Linked DNA regions of Lichenihabitans psoromatis. Each later gene encodes a partner of the first gene's protein in a complex. Links are inferred from orthologs where the notes say so. Each region holds a gene or a part of one and is shown in the gene's direction. Other genes may lie near its edges.

Region 1 (5,625 bases):
CCTAATGAGGGTCTGTCCTTGTACGGCGGTCAGCTGGCCCTGCATGAACCTGTACTTTGCCCCTCGGCAATCTTCCGCGGCTTGGTGCGTTTCGTTGTGCAGGCTTTGCGCGTGAAGCTCTTTAACGAGACTTTGCACTGACGTCAGTCCTGTTTCGCCGCTGGGATGTGGACGACACGATCTCGGTCCGACGATCGTGCTTCTATAGGTATGCGACAATGACTCGCCCTGTCCTGGGTCATCACGCCAAAGCTGATCAGTCGTCCGCCCACGTGCCATCGAGGATGCTGCGTAGCGGACGCCGAACGTCGTCCGTGACCGGTGCTTCCGCGCCCATCGATCCGTCGTCGCTTCTCTCTCGAGCGAGCGTCGGCGCGCCTCTTCTTCCCCATAACAGCAACATATGCCGGCACCCTGCCGCGTCTCGTCTTGCACCCTGGCTCATCGCCAGCGGCGACGACGGCGCGCGGGGTGCTTCGGCCAAACCATAGAGTTCGCCATGGCCAATAAAATGATCATCGACGCCGCACACCCGGAGGAAACCCGGGTCGTGGTGCTGCGCGGCAATCGGGTCGAGGAATTCGATTTCGAAGCCGCCAATAAGAAGCAGTTGCGCGGCAACATTTATCTCGCGAAGGTCACGCGCGTTGAACCGTCCTTGCAGGCCGCCTTCATCGAATATGGCGGCAACCGCCACGGCTTTCTGGCCTTTTCGGAAATCCACCCCGATTATTACCAGATCCCCGTCGCCGATCGACAGGCGCTTCTCGACGAAGAAGCCCGCTCGCACGAGGACGAGGAAGACGACACCCGCTCGCCCAGCGCAAACAATAGCGGTAACGGCAACGGCAATGGTGGCCATCGGCGCAGCCGGCGGCATCGTCGCGGCGATCGCCCGGCTTCGGCCGAGAAGCGCGCCAACCCCAACGGCGAATCGATTTCGAGCGATGCGATCGGCAGCGATCTGGTCTCGTCCGATCCGACGATGGCGGCCGACGGCCAGGACGAAACCGGCCTTGAGCGAGGCGGCCTCAATCAGGCGGCGGGTTCCGAGGACCCGAGCGCGGCTGACTTCCTCGCTATCCAGGCTGATGAGCCGACCGACCCCCTCTTTCAGGATGCGGAGATCCACGCTGGCGAGTCGCAAATGGCAGTGTCGGATCAGGCTTTGTCCGAGACGACCGAGGGTGTCGACCATGCCGACGATGCCGGCTTCGACAATGCCGACCGCAGCGAGGACGACGACTCGCGCGACGATGTGACGACCTTCGAGCATGGCTTTGAGGCCGCGCACGAGCCGGCGGAGAATGACCAGGCCGGCCACGAGGACCGCAAGAGCGACGGCCAGCATCACGACCCCGAGCAGAATGACGCCGAAGAAGATGGCGTCGAGCAGCTGGGCGGAGACGCCATGGAAGACGTGCCGCAGCGCACGTCACGCCCGCGCCGCCATTACAAGATCCAGGAAGTGATCAAGCGCCGCCAGGTTCTGCTGGTTCAGGTCGTCAAGGAGGAGCGCGGCAACAAGGGCGCGGCGCTGACGACCTATCTGTCGCTCGCCGGTCGCTATTCGGTGCTGATGCCGAACACGGCGCGTGGCGGTGGCATCTCGCGCAAGATCACCGATGCGGAAGATCGCAAGCGCCTGAAGGCGATCGCGCAGGAATTGGAAGTGCCGGAAGGCATGGGCATCATCCTGCGGACGGCCGGTGCCGCTCGCGGTATGCCCGAGGTGAAGCGTGACTTCGAATATCTGATGCGGATGTGGGAGACGGTGCGCGAGACGACGCTGAAATCATCCGCTCCGACGCTCGTTTACGAGGAAGGCTCGCTGATCAAACGGTCGATCCGCGATCTCTACGGCAAGGAAGTCGACGAGGTGATCGTGGCCGGCGACGAGGGCTATCGCGAAGCCCGCGAATTCATGCGCCTGCTGATGCCGACCCACACCAAGAACGTGATCGCCTACCGCGACCCGCAGCCGATCTTCGCCAAATCCGGCGTCGAGGCGCAACTCGACGCGATGTTCTCGAACCAGGTGGTGCTCCGCTCGGGCGGCTATCTGGTGATCAACCAAACCGAAGCGCTCGTTGCGATCGACGTGAACTCGGGTCGGTCGACCCGCGAACATAACATCGAGGATACGGCGCTCCGCACCAATCTCGAAGCCGCCGACGAAATCGCGCGCCAGTTGCGACTGCGCGATCTCGCCGGCCTGATCGTGGTCGATTTCATCGACATGGAAGAAGGGCGTAACGATCGCGCCGTCGAGCGGCGCATCAAGGACGCCCTGAAGAACGATCGCGCCCGCATCCAGATCGGCCGCATCTCACACTTCGGTCTGCTCGAGATGTCGCGTCAGCGCATGCGGACCGGCGTGCTTGAAGGGTCGACCGTCATGTGCCCGCATTGCGCCGGCTCCGGCACGGTTCGGTCGGTGTCGTCGATCGCGCTGCACGTGCTGCGTCTGCTTGAAGATTCGCTCATCAAGTCGGCCGCCTACAACCTCGTGGTTCGCACCCGGCCCGACGTTGCGCTCTACATCCTCAATCAGAAGCGCGCCAACCTGCTCGATCTCGAGGCCCGGTTCGGTGTCTGTATCAACGTCTTCTCCGATCCGCTGATGAACGGCACGGTCTATCATGCGATCGATCGGGGGGCCGAAGCGACGCCGCCGCAATTGCTGAGCTTCCGGCCGGATGTGAGCCACGCGGCTTCCGCCATCGATGCTCTGGTGCAAGAAGAAGACGACCTCGACGCCGCCGCTGAGGAATTTGAAGAGGTCGAGACCGAAACCGGCTCCGAGGCCCAACCTGTCCAGGCTCGCGACGGCCAGACTGGCGAGCGCAGCGAAGGTGAGGGCGATGGATCGCGCCGCCGCAAGCGTCGTCGGCGTCGGCGTGGGCGTGACAATCAGAGCCAGTTCGCGACATCCGAGGGTGAACAGCAAGGTGGCGAAGCCGGTCTCGACGAGACAGACGGCACGGACGAAGAGGCTGGCGAACTCGCCTTCGAGGGTCGCGAGAGCGACGATATCGCCGTTACGGTCGATCGCAGCACCGGCGATCACGAGGTCGAAAATGTAGCGGACGTCACGGCCGACCCGATCGTCGCCGAAACGACGACCGACGTTTCTGTTCTGTCGTTGGCCGACGCGGATCAGCCCGTCTCTGCCTCTATCGAACCTGCAACCGCCGAACCTGCGGTGCTTGCCGACACCGTATCGGACGAAGCTGGGACAGCGGAGGCCGCACCGGTCGAAGCGCCGCGCCGCCGTCGCCCGCGCCGCCCAACCCGCAGCGCGGAGGCGGCAGCCGCCAGCGTGGCCGATCTCGACATGGGATCCCCTGCGGCGAGCCTCGATGCCGCCACCGACCCGGTCGATGAGGTGGTCGCGCCAGCCCGGCGTCCCCGCCGGTCACGTGCGCGGGTCGCCGAGGCCGTGACGGAGGTGTCGGCAGATCTCAGCCGCCCGTCCGCCGACCGTGATGTCGGTGCGGATACGGCCGAGCACCACCCAGCACAGGTGACCACGTCGCGCGAGCAGCCGGAATTGCCGTTGAGCAACGCGTCTCCGACGGTGCCCGCACCTGCGACCACGCTCGAGACTGTCGCCGAGGCGCCCACGCCTCATGCTGACCCGAGCGAGCCGGTTGCAACCGAAGCTGAGGCCGAGGTTGTCGACCCGGACCGGCCGAAGCGGTCAGGCTGGTGGCAGCGCGCCAAAGCGACCTTCACGACAGGGTCGTGAGGGTCATCTGAAGCACGCGAAAAATTAAAGCGATCCCGGCCTTGTGCCGGGATTTGCTTTTCGGCCACGCGTGACGCTTGAGGGCTGCCGATCCGTCGAGGCTCGTCTTAGGGCTTCAGCCAATCGCCCAGTCTCGTGACCGCCTGCTGAACGTCACTCGGCGCGCCCGCAAAGGACAGCCGCATCGTGCGATGACCACGGTCGCGATCGAAATCGATGCCGGGCGTCGCGGCCACGCCTGTCTCGGCCAGCATCCGGTTGCAGAAGGCGACCGAGTCGTTGGTGAACCGGCCGACATCGACATAGACGTAGAAAGCGCCGTCGACGGGATGAAAATCTCCGAGCCCGATCCGCGGCAAAGCGTCGAGCAGATGAGCCCGGCTGGTCGCATAGGTCTGCTTGATGAGATCGAGTTCAGCCGTGGCGTCGAAGGCCGCGATGGCCGCGATCTGGCTCAAGGTCGGGACCGAGATCGAGAGGCTCTGCTGAAGGCGCTCGACCGGACGAACGAGCGCCTCGGGCAGGATCAACCAACCGACGCGCCAGCCCGTCATGCAGTAATATTTCGAAAAGGAGTTCACCACGATGGCGTCGTCGGAGAAGGCGAGAGCCGTGTCGGCAGCGCGCTCGTAAGTCAGTCCGTGGTAGATTTCGTCAGAAATGAACGCCACGCCGGCCCCATCGCAGAACGCGGCGACGTCTCTGAGGTCATCCGTCGTCATCATCGTGCCGCTCGGGTTGCCGGGGCTCATCAGCAACACGCCATCCAGCGGTTTTTCCGCATGCGCGCGAGCCAGCATATCCGCCGCGACGACGTGGCGGCTCGCGACGGTCGTCTCCAGGGACACCACCTCGATACCGAGCGCCTCAAGGATGTTGCGATAGGCCGGGTAGCCCGGCGCAGCGATCGCGACCCGCGCCCCGACATCGAAGAGAGCCAGGAACGACAGGATGAACCCGCCTGAGGAACCGGTGGTGACGGCGACGCGGTTCGGCGTAACCTCGACCCCATAAGTGTCGTGATAGTGTTGCGCGATCCGCGCCCGGAGCGCCGGAAGTCCGAGCGCTTCGGTGTAGCCGATACGGCCGGCCTCCAGCGCCCGGATCGCCGCCTGACGAATGCGCTCGGGCGCAACGCCACCGGGTTCGCCGACCTCGAGATGCAGGATGCTTTCTCCTGCTCGCTCGCGCAACCCGGCCGCGCTAAAGACATCCATGGCCAGAAACGAGGTAATTTGGCTCCGCTTGGATGCGTTGAGGCGATACGGCTTTTGGCGAGGCTGGTTTGTCATGCCACGCGCATAGAGCAAGATCGCGGTGGATGAAACGCCTTTACGGTCGCGACAGCCGCGTTGCATCGTCGGCAGCGGCTCAATACCGACATGATTCTTCAGTAGCGGTATCGATGTTTTGACAACGTCCCAAGAATTTTGACGATGTCCCAAGAACGCCCTATCTCAGAGTGCGTGTATCGGACTCGTTGATGGTTCGGCATGCTGTCTTGAAGCCGAAGAAACGCCCTGCTTTGAAAGATCGTCATGTTTTCTGACATTCGGCCCATGTCGCTGCTCGTTTTCCGCCGTCCCCTCGAGGTCATCGCCACGGCGATGATGCTCGGCTCCGCTATCGTGGCTCCGGCCTCTGCTGCCGAGTTCACGGATGCCCAAAAGGCGGCGCTCGGCCCGATCATCCGAGACTATCTTGTGCAAAATCCTGAGGTGGTTCGTGATGCGATCGCGGCCTTGGACAAGAAGCAAAAGGACGACGAAGAGACGCGACGCCTGCAGGCGGTCGACACGAGTTCGTCCGACCTCTTCAACTCGCCCTATCAGGCAACGCTTGGCAACCCGAGCGGCAAGGTCACGCTGGTCGAA
Region 2 (5,875 bases), 150 kb from region 1 along the record:
CAAGCTCGAGCGCGACCTTGGTGACGTGCAGGTTAAGGATCTGCCGATCCATTTTGCCTCTGTCGCAACCGAGGTTCATACCGGGCATGAGATCTGGCTGACCCAAGGCCGTCTCGTCGATGCGATCTGCGCGTCCTACGCCCTGCCCGGCTTGTTCGAGCCCGTTCATCTCGATGGCCGCTGGCTCATCGACGGCGCGCTCGTGAATCCGATTCCGGTCAGTGTCTGCCGCGCACTCGGAGCCGATATTGTGATCGCCGTGAACCTCGTGGCCGAAACGTTGGTGCGCCGCCCCGCCCTGCAGGCGCCCGCACCGACGGCTCTCGCACCGAGCCCGGATACTCCGGCCCTCGCGTCCGACGTCCCGTCCGGCACCAGTTGGAGACACGGCTGGTGGAGCACAGCAGGCGCGACCGGGACAAACAGGCCGCGCGCCACGGTGGGACCCTCTGCACCTGGGATGGCCAGCGTTCTCGTCGACGCCTTCAACATCACGCAGGACCGGATCGCGCGATCCCGCCTTGCCGGAGACCCGCCGGACGTCATCATCAACGTCAAGGTCGGTAAGATCGGGCTGTTCGATTTTCATCGCGCCCGCGAGTTGATCGACATCGGCCGCGATGCCACGCAGCGCGCCATGCCGGACCTTCGCGACTATGTCGACCTCTATCCGGTTGCGGTGGCAACGCCGCCCGAGCCCTGAGGCCACGAGCGCTGCCCAGTCTGTGGCGCCAAGGCCACGCCCCCTCAGCAAACAGGGTAGCGCCTGCGGCTCGTTCGTGTATAAGCCGCAGGGTGCATGAGCCCTAAGGGTCGTGCATTTTGCTGTTTGCGGCTGGCTGGACGACATCCCGGCCTGACCGTTTTGCCGCAAATCCGAGAGACCGAGCAGATCCTGCTGCGGTTTCGCCTCCCACTCCTGAAAGGACTCTCGATGTCGATTACGGCTGAACGCAAGACCGAACTCGTCAAGGAATATGCAATCAAGACCAACGACACGGGTTCGCCCGAGGTCCAGATCGCGATCCTGACGCAGCGCATCACCAACCTGACCGAACACTTCAAGGCCCACACCAAGGATAATCATTCCCGTCGTGGTCTGCTGAAGATGGTGTCGACGCGCCGGTCGCTGCTCGATTACGTGAGGAAGAACGACGAAGCTCGTTACCGTTCGATCATCGAACGTCTCGGCATCCGTCGCTAAGACTCTTTTGGAAAGCGGCTCCGCTCGTCGGCGCCGTGATCCTGCTGACGCGCAACCGCCCGATGGGCGTCTCAAAATAGAAGACGAGCGGCATGGGTCGCTCATCTTTTCGACCCAGGACACATGTTGGCCATGGCAGGATCGCCGGGCGCTGGCGGCCGATCGCATTCGGTATCAGCGCCTCGCCGTTCTGCCCGTGGCCGGTTCCACCCCGTGTCCGCCACGAAAGACGGAAGACAATGTTCGACATTTCCCGCGAAGAGATTGAATGGGCCGGGCGCAAGCTCGTCCTCGAAACCGGCAAGATTGCCCGCCAGGCCGACGGTGCCGTTCTCGCCACTTACGGCGAAACCACTCTGCTGGCGACCGTCGTTTCGGCCAAATCGCCGAAGCCCGGCCAGGACTTCTTCCCCCTGACGGTAAACTATCAGGAAAAGGCCTTTGCGGCCGGCCGCATTCCCGGCGGTTACTTCAAGCGCGAGGGACGCCCCTCCGAGAAGGAGACCTTGGTCTCCCGCCTGATCGATCGCCCGATCCGCCCCCTGTTCCCGGACGGATATCGCAACGACACCCAGGTGGTCGTGACGGTGCTGGCGCATGATCTCGAAAATGATCCCGACATCCTCGCCATGGTGGCGACGTCGGCTGCCCTGACGCTGTCGGGCATCCCCTTCATGGGCCCGATCGGTGGCGCACGCGTCGGCTACATCAACAACGAGCTGAAGCTCAACCCGACCATCGACGAGATGAAGACCTCGAGCCTCGACCTCGTGGTCGCCGGCACGCATGACGCCGTGCTGATGGTCGAGTCGGAAGCCAAGGAACTCTCCGAGGAGCTGATGCTTCGCGCCGTCATGGTGGGCCATAAGGGCTTCCAGCCGGTGCTCGATATGATCATCCGCCTGGCCGAGAAAGCCGCCAAGGAGCCGCGCGATCTCGTGTCGGTCGACAAGTCCGATGTCGAAAAGGCTGTGCTGACGATCGCCGAGAACGATCTCCGCGCCGCTTACGGCATTACGGCCAAGGCCGAACGCTACAAGGCCATCGACGCCGCGAAGGCCAAGGTCATGGCCGAATTGGTGCCCGCGGCCGGCGAAGCCAAATTCACCAAGGAAGCCGTCGCGGTCGCGTTCCACGACGTTCAGGCCAAGGTGGTGCGTTGGAACATCCTCGATAAGGGCGTTCGTATCGACGGTCGCGATCTGAAGACGGTCCGTCCGATCGTCTCGCAGGCCGGCATCCTGCCGCGCGCCCACGGCTCGGCGCTGTTCACGCGTGGCGAGACGCAGGCCCTCGTGGTCGCGACGCTCGGAACCGGTGAAGACGAGCAGTTCATCGACAGTCTGGAAGGCACGTACAAGGAGCGCTTCCTGCTCCACTACAACTTCCCTCCCTACTCGGTCGGCGAGACGGGCCGGATGGGTTCGCCCGGTCGTCGCGAAATCGGCCACGGCAAGCTCGCTTGGCGCGCGATCCGTCCGATGCTGCCGACCGCTGCCGAATTCCCCTACACGATCCGCATCGTGTCGGAGATCACGGAGTCCAACGGTTCGTCGTCGATGGCGACGGTCTGCGGATCCTCGCTGGCCTTGATGGACGCGGGCGTTCCGCTGAAGCGCCCGACCGCCGGTATCGCGATGGGCCTCATCCTCGAGGGTGAGCGTTTCGCGGTCCTGTCCGACATTCTCGGCGACGAGGATCACCTCGGCGACATGGACTTCAAGGTGGCCGGAACCTCTGAGGGCATCACCTCGCTGCAGATGGACATCAAGATCACCGGTATCAACGAAGAGATCATGCGGGTGGCGTTGGATCAGGCCAAGGACGGTCGGCTCCACATTCTCGATGAAATGTCGAAGGCTCTGACCGGCGCGCGCGCCGAACTCGGTGAATTCGCACCCCGCATCGAAACCCTCAAGATCCCGACCGACAAGATCCGTGAAGTCATCGGTACGGGCGGCAAGGTGATCCGCGAGATCGTGGAAAAGACCGGCGCGAAGATCAACATCGAGGACGACGGCACCGTGAAGGTCGCTTCCTCCGATGCCAATTCGATCAAAGCCGCCATTGCCTGGATCAAGTCGATCGCCAACGATCCGGAGATCGGCCTCATCTACGAAGGCACCGTCGTCAAGGTGGTGGACTTCGGCGCGTTCGTGAACTTCTTCGGCTCGAAGGACGGTCTCGTCCACATTTCGCAGCTCGCCAAGGGCCGCGTTGCCAAGGCCTCCGATGTCGTCAAGGAAGGCGATAAGGTCAAGGTCAAGCTGCTCGGCTTCGATGATCGCGGCAAGGTTCGCCTGTCCATGCGGATCGTCGATCAGGTGACCGGCGAAGACCTCGAAGGCAAGGAAAAGGCCGAACAGGGCGCCGCCGACTAAGCGATCCCTCTCCGTCAAGCAAAAGGGCAGACCTCGCGGTCTGCCCTTTTTCGTCAGATCACGATGGTCAGATCAGTCGTTGCGGTCGTTTTCGCGCTGATCACGCGACATGGGCATGTCATAGCTCGGCCGACCGTCTTCTTCGCCCGAGTAAGAATGGCGTTTGTCAGCCCGATCCATGCGACGATCGTCACGGCCCTCGCCTCGGCCTGCGTCGTCCTGCTCGCCATAGCCATGGTGGCGGCGCATGTCACGAGGGCCGTTGCGGTCTTCACGATCCCAGCCACCGGCGCGCTCGTCGTCACGCGCGGGGCCACGATCGTCCCACTTGCGATCCATGCCGCGATTATCGCGTTCGTCACCTATGTGGTCGTCAGCACGCCAATGGTCGTCGGCGGCGCGAGTGTCGCGCGAGCCACCCTCACGCTCCGCATCCGGCCCACCGCGCTTGTGGTCCATGTCGCCATGCATCATGCGGTCGCCGCGCATGGGTTCATCATTCTGACCGGCATCCTCACCGATCATGCCTCTGACCATCATGCCCACTGGGCTCCGTTCCATGGCAATGTCGTGCAACAACATCGGCAAGCGGCGCTTCTGATCGACCGACAGCGTGGCATAGAGCGGTGAGGCGGCATCGGCGAGAGCCCCGAGTGCCTTGCCACGAATCAACAGATCGTCACTGGTGATCTTCAGGCCTTCGATCGCACCAGCGGCGTCCAACCCCTGGCGATCGGTCTCGTCCTGACGCTGATCGGTCCTATGATCCCGCAAGGTCTCGCGCATCGCGGCGACACCACGGATGGCTTGCTCAAGAGCAGGCCACAATTTCTCCTGATCCGGCGTCAAGGTCAGTCCGGCGTGGAGAGCGGCGACGCGGGCATCAAAAAAGGCAGCGCGATCAGCTTCGGCCGCGCGAGCGCGATCGGCTTGCTCGGCCTTTGCGGACGCCGCCGACATCGAAGCCGGATCCATCGCATCGGTCTCCGCATCCGGAGCGGGCATCGGCTTCGGCAGAGGGGCTGCCGCGGGTGTCGCGGGCGAAGCGGCGGGAGGAACCATCGGCGCGGCGGGCGGCGTTTGGGCCCAGGCCGTTGCGACAGCGGTGCTACCAAGGATGCCGGCGAGGAAGATCGCGGCAGTGCGTGTTGATCTCATAGAACAACCTTTCAGGTCATGGCGTGCTTAAGCCGAACCGGAAAGGCAGCGTCATGGTTACATTAAAAGATCGTCATATCGCTTGAAGCGCGAGCATTGTGCTTAAGCTGGTGCCACCACGATTTGCCTCTGGATTGACTCAGGGGATGGCGTCCTCACGCATGGCCTCAACCTCGCGCATGTTCTCCGGACGCGGGATCGACACGATGTTGAAACCGGCGTCGACGAAATGAACCTCGCCGGTGACCCCGTTTGCAAGGTCCGACAAGAGATACAACGCGGAACCGCCCACATCCTCGATCGTCACGGCGCGGCGCAGCGGCGCATGGCTTTTCTGGTAGTTGTACATGAAACGCGCATCGGCGATGCCGGCGCCGGCCAGCGTTCGAATGGGTCCGGCCGAAATCGCGTTCACCCGAATGCCCTGTTGGCCGAAATCCGCCGCCAGATAACGGACGCTGGCTTCGAGGGCAGCCTTGGCGACACCCATGACATTGTAGTTCGGAGCTACACGCGTTGCCCCACCGAACGTCAACGTCACCATCGAGCCACCATCGGTCATGAGCGTTGCGGCGCGTTTGGCGATCTCGGTGAACGAGAAGGCCGAAATTACCATGGTTCGCACAAAATTCTCGCGCGTCGTGTCCGCATAGCGGCCCTTGAGCTCCGAGCGATCCGAATAGGCGATCGCATGAACCAGGAAGTCGATCGACCCAAAGGCATCGCCAACCTGCTTCAAGGCAGCATCGACTGAGCCGATATCCTCGACGTCGCACGGAACCACGAGATCGGCACCGATCGTCGCGGCGAGCGGCTTGACCCGACGGCCAAGCGCCTCGCCCTGATAGGTGAAGGCGAGTTCAGCACCCTGAGCCGCGAGCGCCTTGGCGACGCCCCAGGCAATTGAATGATCGTTCGCGACTCCCATAACGAGACCGCGCTTGCCCTGCATCAAACCTGACGAGTGCCGCTGCAGCGATGTGACCATGACGGCTCTCCTCAAAGATCTGGGTGCTGGAAAACCAAAGTCGCGTTCGTGCCGCCAAACCCAAAAGCATTCGACAAAACGGTTCCGAGTTTGACCCCATCGCGACGCTGCCGAACAATGTTCATGTCGGCGAAGGCTGGATCG
Region 3 (5,816 bases), 110 kb from region 1 along the record:
ATGTCCATTGCGAAGCCCATGTCCGAGCGGGCGATCGCGACTTCTGGCTTGCGATGCTGTTCGCACCGGCTGCGAAGCGTCCGCATCTTTATGCCGTCCGGGCATTCCTGCTCGAGATCGCGCAGGTGCGCGAACGCGTCACGGAACCATTGGCTGGGGAATTGCGGCTGCAATGGTGGCGCGACGCGATCGAGGGCGAAGCCCGGGGCGATGTCGCGTCGCATCCGGTCGCGGCCGCATTGCTCGATACAATTCAGACTTGTCGCCTTCCGCGCGAGGTGCTGACTGACCTGATCGAGGCGCATCGCTTCGATCTCTACGACGATCCCATGTCGACGCTGCACGATTGGGAGAATTATTGCGAGCAGACGGCGGCGGGGCCGATCCAGGTGTTGGCCATCATCTTGACCGGGAAGCAGGAGCCGGGTGGCATCGGGGCCGCCTCCCATGCCGGCGTGGCGCTCAGCGTCATCGGGCAACTCGCCGACCTTTCGCGGCACCGCACGCCGGTTTATTTGCCGGCTGATCTTTTGGCGCGTCATAAGCTCAAGCCCGCCGACATCGAAGCCGGTCACGCGACCAAGCAGATTGAGCAGATGCTTGCCGACATGCGGGGCATCGCACGACTGCATCTTGACGCCCTGCGGAATCAAGCATCGACAATAGAGCCGGCCGCATTGCCGGCTTACCTGCTGACCAGTCTGGTCGAGCCGACCCTACGCCTCAGCGAGCGCAAGGGACGGGACCCCTTCACCGAGCCTCTGCTGCTCCCGCGCTGGAAGCGGCAGTGGATCATGTGGCGAGCCAGCCGACGCAACGCTCTCTGAGTGCTCCGCTTAGCGGCCGGTCAGCACCGGTAAGTCGTCTCGTGCTCCCCATTCGGCCCAGGAGGCGTCGTAGATACGCGCCCCGTCGTGGCCTGCCGATTCGAGCGCCAAGGCGACGATCGCGGCCGACAGGCCCGATCCGCACGTAGCGATGACCGGTTCGGACGGTTCGACGCCGGTCTCGTCGAAGAGATCCTGCAGCACCTCGGGAGTCTGAAGCCGGCCATTCACGACCAGTTTGTCGAACGGGAGATTGCTGCTGCCTGGCATGTGGCCGGATCGCAGGCCGGGGCGCGGCTCGCTCACTTCGGCCCGGAAGCGCTCGCCCGGGCGTGCGTCGACCACGAGAGCCGAGCCATCGTCGAGTGCGGCGCGGACATCCGCCAAGGTCGCGACAGCCTTCGGATCGAGCACGGCATTGAAGGTGGCGGCGGGTTTCGGGCTGCTTTCTCCCGCAACGAGGGGACGGTTCTCCGCTTTCCATTGCGGCAGGCCGCCCTCGAGAAGCGAGACAGCCTTAGCCCCGAAGGTCCTGAACGTCCAACGCACGCGCGGCGCCGAGAAGAGACCCGATCCGTCATACACGACGATGTGGTGCTGATCGGAAATCCCGAGAGCGCTGACCGCAGCCGTGAACATCTCGAGGGTCGGCAGCATGTGGGGCAGGCCGGTCGAATGGTCCGCGATCGCATCGACGTCGAAGAAGACGGCGCCAGGAATATGCGCCGCATTATATTCAGCGCGCGGGTTCCTGTTCAGGGTCGGCAGATACCAGGATCCATCGACGACGATGACGGTCGGGTCGTCGAGGTGCTCGGCCAGCCAGGCCGTGGTGACGAAAGGCGATGAGGGAGCGGAGGGGGTCGGCATGGCGAACTCGCATCAGATAAGACGGGACGTGCTTTTCTCTATCAGCTTCCCAAGGCTTTTGGCTTGGCCTAGAAGGCGGGTGTTGCAAACTCCACGAGCTCAAGAGGCCCCGCATGACCGCGATCGTCGATATTCTCGCCCGTGAGATCATGGATAGTCGAGGCAATCCGACGATTGAAGTCGATGTGATCCTCGAATCGGGCGTTCAGGCCCGGGCCGCTGTTCCGTCGGGAGCCTCGACCGGCGCGCATGAAGCCGTCGAGTTACGGGATGGCGACAAGAGCCGGTTCAGTGGCAAAGGCGTCCTGAAGGCCGTGGCCGGTGTGCAGACCATTTTTGAAGCGATCGCCGGCATCCCGGTCGAGGAGCAGGTGCGGATCGATCAAGCCATGATCGACCTCGACGGCACGCCCAACAAGGCGAAGCTCGGCGCCAATGCGATCCTCGGCGTGTCGCTTGCGGTCGCCAAGGCGGCGGCCGAAGAACTCGGTCTACCGCTGTTCCGCTACGTCGGCGGCACCCAGGCGCATGTGCTGCCGGTTCCGATGATGAATATCGTCAATGGCGGCGCCCACGCCGACAACCCGATCGACTTTCAGGAATTCATGATCCTGCCGGTTGGCGCGCCGAGCCTAAAAGAGGCCGTGCGCTGGGGTTCTGAAGTGTTTCACACGCTCAGGTCCGCACTGAAAAAGGCCGGTCAGAACACCAACGTCGGTGACGAAGGCGGGTTTGCGCCGAACCTGCCATCGGCGGAAGCTGCGCTCGACTTTTGCATGGACGCGATCCGACAAGCCGGCTTCAAGCCGGGCGACGACATGGTGCTCGGGCTCGACTGCGCCGTGACGGATTGGTTCAAGGACGGCCAGTATCATTATGAAGGGGAGGGCAAGGTCCGCTCGATTCAGGAGCAGGCCGAATATCTCGCCAAGCTTGCGACCGACTATCCGATCGCCTCGATCGAAGATGGCATGTCGGAGGATGATTGGGAGGGTTGGAAGATCCTGACCGATCTCATCGGCTCGAAATGTCAGCTCGTGGGTGACGATCTCTTCGTGACCAACACATCGCGCATCGCGCGTGGCATCAAGGATGGCGTCGCCAATTCGTTGCTGGTGAAGGTCAACCAGATCGGGACGCTGACCGAAACCCTCGCGGCGGTCGAAATGGCGCAGCGTGCCGGCTACACGGCGGTCATGTCCCATCGGTCCGGCGAGACGGAGGATTCGACGATTGCGGATCTCGCGGTCGCGACCAATTGCGGACAGATCAAGACCGGCTCTCTCGCGCGGTCGGACAGATTGGCCAAGTATAATCAGTTGATCCGCATCGAGGAAATGCTCGGCAGCCAGGCGAAATACGCTGGTCGCAATGCCCTCAAGGCGCTCGCCAAGCTCGGCTGAACGGACCACAACAGACCATCGTGAGAGGGCGGGCCATAGGGCTCGCCCTTCTGCGTTTCAGGGAGACGTAGCTGGTGCGACTCGCAGGCGGATTAAAGCTTTTTCAACCATGCTGGCGCAGGCTCAAATCATGGTCGTTCGCACGCGTCTCCGCGCCATTCTCTATCCCGTTCTGCTCTACGCTCTCTCTGGCGTCGCAGCATCGTATTTCATCTATACGGCCGTGAATGGCGAGCGTGGCTTGAAAACAAAGGCGGAATACAAAGTCCAGATTGCTGCATTGCGAGATAATCTGACACAGTTGAAGACCGAGCGAACGCTCTGGGAGCATCGCATAACACTTATGCGTTCGGAGGCAGTCGATCGTGACCTCTTGGAAGAGCAAGCGCGATTAAAGCTCGATTTCGTCGATCCCCGTGATCTTGTTGTGTTTTCGAAAGTCTCCGCAAAACCCTGACCCGCGTCTACAACAGACCTGATCTGCGCGCAGCGCTATGGTGCAGTGCGGCATGGGCAAAGTCGCTTTGTTTTCGCAAAATCAAAGGCTTATTCGGCCCGAATGCGGCGTGGCGCCCCTCGCTTTTGGCCGAATGCTCCGCTAGTTTCCCTGCGAGTTTATAGAGGCCCGGTCTGCCCAGGCCGATGGTTCGCAAGGATCGTTCATGTCCCTCGCCGCACAATCGCCTCGTCCAGAGGTCAACGCGTCCAAACCCGCCCCGTCGTCGAACCTCGCCGTCTTTACGAAGGACGAGGAGCTGGCGGCCTACGACAAGATGCTGATGATCCGCCGCTTCGAAGAGAAGGCAGGCCAGCTCTACGGCATGGGGATGATCGGCGGCTTCTGCCATCTCTACATTGGCCAGGAAGCGATTGTGGTCGGCATGAAGATGGCATCCAAGGAAAACGATAAAGTCATCACCGGCTATCGCGACCATGGTCATATGCTGGCCTGCGACATGGATCCGAAGGGTGTGATGGCGGAGCTGACCGGTCGGCGCGGAGGATATTCCCGCGGCAAGGGCGGCTCGATGCATATGTTCTCCAAGGAAAAGCATTTCTACGGCGGCCACGGTATCGTCGGGGCGCAGGTGTCGCTGGGGACCGGCCTCGCCTTTGCCAACGCCTATCGGGGCGATGGGTCCGTCACCATGGCTTATTTCGGGGATGGCGCCGCCAACCAAGGGCAGGTTTACGAGAGCTTCAACATGGCTGAGCTGTGGAAGCTGCCGATCGTCTATGTGATCGAAAACAACCGTTATGCGATGGGCACCTCTGTCGCCCGCTCGTCGGCGCAGACTGATTTTTCCCGTCGCGGCGTGTCGTTCAATATCCCTGGCGACAAAGTGGATGGGATGGACGTTCGGGCCGTCAAGGCAGCGGGTGAGCGGGCGCTGGAGTGGTGCCGCTCTGGCAATGGTCCGATGATCCTCGAAATGGAGACCTACCGCTATCGCGGCCATTCGATGTCCGATCCGGCCAAGTATCGGTCGCGCGAGGAAGTGCAGAAGATGCGCGACGAGCAGGACCCGATCGAGCAGGTTCGCCAGCGTTTGATCGACCAGCACGGCGTCAAGGAAGATGAACTCAAGGAGATCGACGCCAAGGTGCGCGCGATCGTCAATGAGGCTTCGGATTTCGCCCAGCACGACCCCGAGCCCGACGCGTCCGAACTTTGGACCGACATTCTTCTCTGACGCACGGCCTATAGGAAGCACTGATGGCAACGAATGTGTTGATGCCGGCGCTGTCGCCCACGATGGAGCAGGGCAAGCTGGCCAAATGGGTCAAGAAGGTCGGCGACAAGGTGAAGTCCGGCGATATCCTGGCCGAGATCGAAACCGACAAAGCCACGATGGAAGTCGAGGCCGTCGATGAGGGGACGCTCAGCGCCATCTTGATCGATGAGGGGACCGAGAATGTGGCGGTCAACACCCCGATCGGGGTGATCGTCGCTGAAGGCGAGGCGGCGGATGCGATGCCGACGGCGACCGTCAAGGCGCCGACCGAGTCGACGGATCAGGGCGGTGGTGCGGCCAACGGCAACGTGCCTGCATCCGAGAAGCCGGATGTTGCAGCGAAGTCGGATGAACGGGCTCTCGCGACGTCTAAGCTGAACGGCGCTGCTCATACCGCCGATCACGCCATGGATGGTGGCGCGGCCGATGAGGCGCCCGAGGTGCCGGAGGGCACCAAATTCGTCCAGATCACGGTGCGTGAAGCCCTGCGTGACGCGATGGCCGAAGAAATGCGGCGCGACGGCAATGTGTTCATCATGGGTGAAGAGGTCGCCGAATATCAGGGCGCCTATAAGGTGACCCAGGGACTGTTGCAGGAATTTGGCGCCAAGCGCGTCGTCGATACACCGATCACGGAACATGGCTTTGCGGGGATCGGCGTCGGCGCCGCAATGGCGGGGCTGCGCCCCATCATCGAGTTCATGACGTTCAATTTCGCCATGCAGGCGATCGACCAGATCATCAATTCGGCCGCCAAGACGCTGTATATGTCGGGTGGGCAAATGGGGTCACCCATCGTGTTCCGCGGTCCCAATGGAGCTGCCGCGCGCGTCGGGGCACAGCATAGCCAGGATTTTACCGCTTGGTATTCGAGCGTGCCGGGGCTCAAGGTCGTCGCACCCTATTCGGCCGCAGACGCGAAGGGGTTGCTAAAGAGCGCGATCCGCGACCCTAACCCGATCGTGTTTTTGGAAAATGAG

What was found. Proteins that work in one complex are often made in the same cells at the same time.
Region 2: the proteins of EY713_RS18365 (region 1) and pnp are in contact, whole or in part, in a cryo-EM structure (PDB 9QH0), measured with the Escherichia coli proteins. The link is inferred for Lichenihabitans psoromatis from one-to-one orthologs.
Region 3: the proteins of EY713_RS18365 (region 1) and eno are in contact, whole or in part, in a solved structure (PDB 2FYM), measured with the Escherichia coli proteins. The link is inferred for Lichenihabitans psoromatis from one-to-one orthologs.

The regions. Positions count from the first base shown.
Region 1 is NZ_CP036515.1:3,936,087-3,941,711, forward strand. The notes cover bases 154-3,951. They hold EY713_RS18365 (Rne/Rng family ribonuclease), read left to right. Parts: upstream 154-499; coding sequence 500-3,751; downstream 3,752-3,951. Other genes in these bases: EY713_RS18370 (pyridoxal phosphate-dependent aminotransferase), read right to left, coding at 3,859-3,951. Also shown: more of EY713_RS18370, read right to left, coding at 3,952-5,043; EY713_RS18375 (DsbA family protein), read left to right, coding at 5,290-5,625. UniProt on the Escherichia coli protein: Endoribonuclease that plays a central role in RNA processing and decay. Required for the maturation of 5S and 16S rRNAs and the majority of tRNAs. Also involved in the degradation of most mRNAs.
Region 2 is NZ_CP036515.1:4,081,965-4,087,839, forward strand. The notes cover bases 1,070-4,014. They hold pnp (polyribonucleotide nucleotidyltransferase), read left to right. Parts: upstream 1,070-1,443; coding sequence 1,444-3,585; downstream 3,586-4,014. Other genes in these bases: rpsO (30S ribosomal protein S15), read left to right, coding at 1,070-1,204; EY713_RS19130 (Spy/CpxP family protein refolding chaperone), read right to left, coding at 3,658-4,014. Also shown: EY713_RS19115 (patatin-like phospholipase family protein), read left to right, coding at 1-703; more of rpsO, read left to right, coding at 935-1,069; more of EY713_RS19130, read right to left, coding at 4,015-4,743; enoyl-ACP reductase FabI, read right to left, coding at 4,883-5,731; fabB (beta-ketoacyl-ACP synthase I), read right to left, coding at 5,743-5,875. UniProt on the Escherichia coli protein: Involved in mRNA degradation. Catalyzes the phosphorolysis of single-stranded polyribonucleotides processively in the 3'- to 5'-direction. Also involved, along with RNase II, in tRNA processing.
Region 3 is NZ_CP036515.1:3,826,663-3,832,478, reverse strand. The notes cover bases 1,070-3,955. They hold eno (phosphopyruvate hydratase), read left to right. Parts: upstream 1,070-1,810; coding sequence 1,811-3,100; downstream 3,101-3,955. Other genes in these bases: pdhA (pyruvate dehydrogenase (acetyl-transferring) E1 component subunit alpha), read left to right, coding at 3,763-3,955; EY713_RS17860 (FtsB family cell division protein), read left to right, coding at 3,210-3,557; sseA (3-mercaptopyruvate sulfurtransferase), read right to left, coding at 1,070-1,697. Also shown: EY713_RS17875 (phytoene/squalene synthase family protein), read left to right, coding at 1-827; more of sseA, read right to left, coding at 837-1,069; more of pdhA, read left to right, coding at 3,956-4,794; EY713_RS17850 (pyruvate dehydrogenase complex E1 component subunit beta), read left to right, coding at 4,818-5,816. UniProt on the Escherichia coli protein: Catalyzes the reversible conversion of 2-phosphoglycerate (2-PG) into phosphoenolpyruvate (PEP). It is essential for the degradation of carbohydrates via glycolysis.